DNA from 2 places in the Cronobacter malonaticus LMG 23826 genome. Region 2 is predicted to be linked to the other one. Evidence: predicted binding sites of a transcription regulator. Region 2 holds the regulator's gene; the other holds the start of a gene.
What was found. The regulator sigma-54, encoded in region 2, starts transcription at its own class of promoters, with help from an activator protein. The targets are predictions, from matches to a motif close to GTTGGCACANNTTTCGCTNT.
Positions count from the first base shown of each region.

Region 1: the regulator sigma-54 is predicted to act here: its motif matches at 1,545-1,564, upstream of glnK (P-II family nitrogen regulator).

Region 1 is NZ_CP013940.1:3,011,459-3,014,566, reverse strand. It holds gene AFK66_RS14205 (SmdB family multidrug efflux ABC transporter permease/ATP-binding protein) at 1-1,383, shown strand, start outside; gene glnK (P-II family nitrogen regulator) at 1,615-1,953, shown strand; gene amtB (ammonium transporter AmtB) at 1,985-3,108, shown strand, end outside.
Region 2 is NZ_CP013940.1:3,709,784-3,712,891, forward strand. It holds gene lptB (LPS export ABC transporter ATP-binding protein) at 1-712, shown strand, start outside; gene rpoN (RNA polymerase factor sigma-54) at 808-2,247, shown strand; gene hpf (ribosome hibernation promoting factor) at 2,270-2,557, shown strand; gene ptsN (PTS IIA-like nitrogen regulatory protein PtsN) at 2,640-3,108, shown strand, end outside.

The sequences.
Region 1 (3,108 bases), 700 kb from region 2:
GAGGTGATCCGCGATCTCTACGTCACGGTCGTGGCGACGGTGCTGCGCAGCGCCGCGCTTATCGGCGCGATGCTCGTGGCGATGTTCAGCCTCGACTGGCGCATGGCGCTGGTCGCCATCACTATCTTCCCGGCGGTGCTGATCGTCATGATGATTTATCAGCGCTACAGCACGCCGATTGTGCGCCGGGTGCGAACCTATCTGGCGGATATCAACGACGGCTTTAATGAAGTCATCAGTGGGATGAATGTCATCCAGCAGTTCCGCCAGCAGACGCGCTTTGGCGAGCGCATGAACGCCGCCAGCCATTCGCACTATCTGGCGCGAATGCAGACGCTGCGCCTGGATGGCTTTCTGCTGCGCCCATTGCTGAGCCTCTTTTCCGCGTTGGTGCTGTGCGGCCTGCTGATGCTGTTCGGCTTCACCGCCGTCGGGACGATTCAGGTGGGGGTTCTCTACGCCTTTATCAGCTATCTGGGCCGTCTTAACGAGCCGTTGATTGAACTCACCACCCAGCAGTCGATTTTGCAGCAGGCGCTGGTGGCGGGCGAACGTGTGTTCGAGTTAATGGATCGCCCGCGCCAGGATTACGGCCACGACGAGCGCCCGCTCACGAGCGGCGCGATTGAGGTGGATAATGTCTCTTTCGCCTATCGCGACGATCAGCTGGTGCTGAAGGATATTTCGCTCTCGGTGCCGTCCCGTCACTTCGTGGCGCTGGTCGGGCATACCGGCAGCGGCAAAAGTACGCTTGCGAGCCTGCTGATGGGGTACTATCCGCTCACCTCCGGGGAGATCCGTCTCGATGGACGTCCGCTCGCCTCGCTCAGCCACGGCGTGCTACGTAAAGGCGTGGCGATGGTGCAGCAGGATCCTGTCGTGCTGGCCGATTCGTTCTTCGCGAACGTCACGCTCGGGCGCGACATCGACGAAGCGCGCGTCTGGGAGGTGCTGGAAACGGTACAACTGGCCGAGCTGGCGCGCGGCATGAGCGAGGGCATTCATACCCGTCTTGGCGAGCAGGGCAATAATCTCTCCGTCGGGCAGAAGCAGTTGCTGGCGCTGGCGCGCGTACTGGTGGACGCGCCGCAAATCCTTATCCTTGATGAGGCGACGGCGAACATCGATTCCGGCACCGAGCAGGCGATTCAGCACGCGCTGGCCGCTATCCGGCCGCACACGACGCTGGTGGTTATCGCGCATCGTCTCTCCACGATTGTGGAAGCCGACACTATTCTGGTGCTGCATCGCGGGCAGGCGGTGGAGCGGGGCAGCCATCAGGCGCTGCTTGAGGCGCGCGGGCGCTACTGGCAGATGTATCAGCTCCAGCTTGCGGGTGAAGAGCTACAGGCCGCCGCCAAAGAGGAGCCGCTCAGCGCCTGATGCACCAAAATCAGGCGTTCTGCTAACACGCATCGTTAGTGGTGCAAAAATGTAACGCACCGTGCACTCGCATGGTGCGTTTTTCTTTTCTGCCTTCCGTTTCCTTCAATTAATCCTGCTTTCTTGCCGCAGTTTTTGCCGCCACCGCACGCTTTTCTATTCCTGGCACGCCGCTTGCTTTACCAGATTATCGTCGCTGCCGAATTACCCATTTCTGACTGGAGGGGATCTATGAAGCTGGTTACCGTGGTAATCAAACCGTTCAAACTGGAAGACGTGCGTGAAGCACTCTCCACCATTGGCATTCAGGGGCTTACCGTCACCGAAGTGAAAGGGTTCGGGCGCCAGAAAGGCCATGCCGAGCTTTACCGCGGCGCCGAATACAGCGTGAACTTCCTGCCGAAAGTAAAAATCGACGTGGCTATCGCCGACGATCAGCTGGATGAAGTGATCGAGGTGGTCAGCAAGGCCGCGTGGACCGGAAAAATTGGCGACGGCAAAATTTTTGTCGCCGAACTGCAACGCGTGATTCGTATTCGTACCGGCGAAGCCGACGAAGCGGCTCTCTGATTTCTGGCCAACCGTAACAGGAATGCACAAGATGAAACACACAGCTTTCAAATCGGGTTTCGGCCTGCTTGCTCTTCTGCCGGGTATTGCCCTGGCTGCGCCCGCGGTGGCGGATAAAGCCGATAACGCCTTTATGATGATCTGCACCGCGCTGGTGCTCTTTATGACCATCCCAGGCCTTGCGCTCTTTTACGGCGGTCTTATCCGCGCGAAAAACGTGCTCTCGATGCTGACGCAGGTGTCTGTCGCGTTCGCGCTGGTCTGCGTCCTCTGGGTGGTCTATGGCTACTCGCTGGCGTTCGGCAGCGGCGGCAGCTTCTTTGGCAACATGGACTGGCTGCTGCTGAAAGGCATTAAAATCACCGACCTGATGGGCACCTTCTATCAATACATTCACGTAGCGTTCCAGGGCTCCTTCGCCTGTATCACCGTGGGGCTTATTGTCGGCGCGCTGGCGGAACGCATCCGCTTCTCGGCCGTGCTTATCTTCGTGGCGGTATGGCTCACCTTCTCCTATGTGCCGATTGCGCATATGGTCTGGGGCGGCGGTCTGCTGGCGTCTCACGGCGCGCTGGATTTCGCGGGCGGCACCGTGGTGCACATTAACGCGGCGGTAGCAGGTCTGGTCGGCGCGTATCTGGTTGGCAAACGCGTTGGCTTCGGCAAAGAAGCGTTTAAACCGCATAACCTGCCGATGGTCTTTACCGGCACTGCAATCCTCTACTTCGGCTGGTTTGGCTTTAACGCCGGCTCCGCCAGCGCCGCCAACGAAATCGCAGGCCTCGCGTTTGTGAACACCGTTGTCGCGACGGCGGCGGCCATCCTTGCCTGGGTCTTTGGCGAATGGGCGCTGCGCGGTAAGCCGTCGCTGCTGGGCGCGTGCTCCGGCGCTATCGCGGGCCTGGTGGGGATTACGCCTGCCTGCGGTTACATCGGTGTGGGCGGTTCGCTTATTGTGGGTATCGCGGCGGGTCTGGCGGGCTTGTGGGGCGTCACTCTGCTGAAACGCTGGCTGCGCGTTGACGATCCGTGCGACGTATTCGGCGTGCATGGCGTTTGCGGCATCGTGGGGTGCATCCTGACCGGTATTTTTGCATCTACCTCGCTCGGCGGCGTGGGTTACGCCGCAGGCGTGACGATGGGACATCAGGTGCT
Region 2 (3,108 bases):
TGCGAAACACCTGGCGAAAGCCTACAAAGGCCGCCGCGTAGTGGAAGATGTCAGCCTGACGGTGAATTCAGGCGAGATTGTCGGCCTGCTTGGCCCGAACGGCGCAGGTAAAACCACGACATTCTATATGGTGGTGGGCATCGTGCCGCGCGACGCGGGCGATATCATCATTGATGATGAAAATATCAGTCTGCTGCCACTGCACGCCCGCGCGCGTCGCGGTATCGGCTATCTGCCGCAGGAGGCGTCGATCTTCCGCCGCCTGAGCGTCTATGACAACCTGATGGCCGTCCTGCAGATTCGCGACGATCTCAGCACCGAGCAGCGTGAAGATCGCGCCAAAGAGCTGATGGAAGAGTTCCACATCGACCATCTGCGCGACAGCCTCGGTCAGTCGCTTTCCGGCGGTGAACGCCGTCGCGTCGAGATCGCCCGCGCGCTGGCCGCGAACCCAAAATTTATCCTGCTGGATGAACCCTTCGCCGGCGTCGACCCGATTTCGGTTATCGACATCAAACGCATTATCGAGCATCTGCGCGACAGCGGCCTCGGCGTGCTGATTACCGACCACAACGTGCGTGAGACGCTGGCCGTCTGCGAACGCGCCTACATCGTAAGCCAGGGCCACCTTATCGCCCACGGCACGCCTGATGAAATCCTGCAGGACGAACAGGTTAAACGCGTATACCTTGGGGAAGAGTTCAGACTCTGATAGGGTAGAGCAACAGGCAGAAACGGCGCGCGACCCGGCGCGCCCTGCCGCACAGGTCATTTTGACGTTTACACCTGAGGATTTTTGCTCTGAATATGAAGCAAGGTTTGCAACTAAGGCTTAGCCAACAGCTCGCCATGACGCCGCAGTTGCAGCAGGCCATTCGCTTGTTGCAATTGTCCACGCTGGAGCTTCAGCAGGAGCTGCAACAGGCGCTGGAGAGTAATCCCCTGCTTGAACAAACCGACATTCACGACGAAATTGCCACTCAGGAAACGCAGGACAGCGAAGGGCTGGACACCGCCGAAGCGCTGGAGCAAAAAGAGATGCCGGACGAGCTGCCGCTTGACGCCAGCTGGGACGAAATCTACACCGCGGGCACGCCTTCAGGCACCGGCACCGACTATATCGACGACGAACTTCCTGTCTACCAGGGCGAAACCACCCAGAGCCTGCAGGATTACCTGATGTGGCAGGTGGAGCTGACGCCGTTTTCCGATACCGATCGCGCCATTGCCACAGCGATCGTCGATGCGGTGGACGACACTGGCTACCTCACCGTGACGGTGCAGGATATTCTCGACGGCATGGGCGACAGCGATGGCGATATCGGCCTCGAAGAGATCGAAGCCGTGCTTAAGCGCGTTCAGCGTTTCGATCCGGTTGGCGTCGCCGCCCGGGATCTGCGCGACTGCCTGTTGATCCAGCTCTCGCAGTTTAGCGCCGAAACGCCTTTTCTTGCGCAGGCGCGCCAGATAGTGAGCGATCACCTTGACCTTCTGGCCAACCATGATTTCCGCAGCCTGATGCGCGTCACGCGCCTTAAAGAAGATGTGCTCAAAGAAGCGGTCAATCTGATCCAGTCACTCGATCCGCGCCCCGGCCAGTCGATCCAGACCGGCGAGCCGGAATATGTTATTCCCGATGTCCTGGTGCGCAAGCATAACGGCCGCTGGACGGTCGAGCTTAACGCCGACAGTATTCCCCGGCTCAAAATCAATCAGCAGTACGCCGCCATGTCGGGCAGCGCGCGTAATGAATCCGACAGCCAGTTCATCCGCAGCAATCTCCAGGAAGCCAGATGGCTTATCAAAAGCCTGGAGAGCCGTAACGACACGCTGCTGCGCGTCAGCCGCTGTATCGTCGAACAGCAGCAGGCGTTCTTTGAACAGGGCGAAGAGTATATGAAGCCGATGGTGCTGGCGGATATCGCGCAGGCGGTCGAGATGCACGAATCCACCATCTCGCGCGTCACCACGCAAAAATATCTGCACAGCCCGCGCGGCATCTTTGAATTAAAGTATTTTTTCTCAAGCCACGTGAACACCGAGGGCGGCGGCGAAGCCTCGTCCACGGCCATCCGCGCGCTGGTGAAAAAGTTGATTGCAGCGGAAAACCCCGCGAAACCCTTAAGCGACAGCAAGCTAACGTCTATGCTGTCAGAACAGGGGATCATGGTGGCCCGCCGTACCGTTGCGAAGTATCGAGAATCTTTATCCATACCGCCGTCAAACCAGCGCAAACAGCTGGTCTGACTCAACCGATAAGGAAGACACTATGCAGCTCAACATCACAGGACATAACGTCGAAATCACTGAAGCGTTGCGCGAGTTCGTTAACACCAAGTTCGCCAAGCTGGAGCAGTATTTCGAAAGGATTAACCAGGTCTATATTGTGCTGAAGGTGGAAAAGGTGACGCAGGTCGCCGACGCCACCCTGCATGTGAACGGCGGGGAGCTGCATGCCAGTTCGGAAGGGCAGGATATGTACGCCGCTATTGACGGTTTGATTGATAAACTGGCGCGGCAGCTCACTAAACATAAAGATAAACTGAAACAACATTAATTGTCCGGGCGTTTCGCTGGGACATCGGCGGCTCGCGGCCCGTGCCGTGAGCCGTCGCACCAGAAAACGCTTAGGTGAAATTATGATGAATAATGATTCGGCTCTGCCATTGAGCAATGTTTTGAACCAGGAATGCACCCGCAGCGGCGTACACTGCCAGAGCAAAAAGCGCGCCCTGGAAATTATCAGCGAGCTGGCGGCAAAGCAGCTCAGCCTGCCGCCTCAGGTCGTTTTTGAAGCGATTCTCACCCGTGAGCGGATGGGCAGCACCGGTATCGGCAACGGCATCGCCATTCCTCACGGCAAGCTCGAAGAAGATACGCTGCGCGCCGTTGGCGTTTTCGTCCAGCTCGAAACGCCTATCCCTTTCGACGCCATTGATAACCAGCCCGTCGATCTACTCTTTGCGCTGCTGGTGCCGGCGGATCAAACCAAAACGCATCTGCATACGCTCTCTCTGGTGGCGAAGCGGCTGGCGGACAAAACGATTTGCCGCCGCCTGCGCGCCGCGCAAAGCGATGAGGAGCTTTACCAGATAATCACTGAAACCA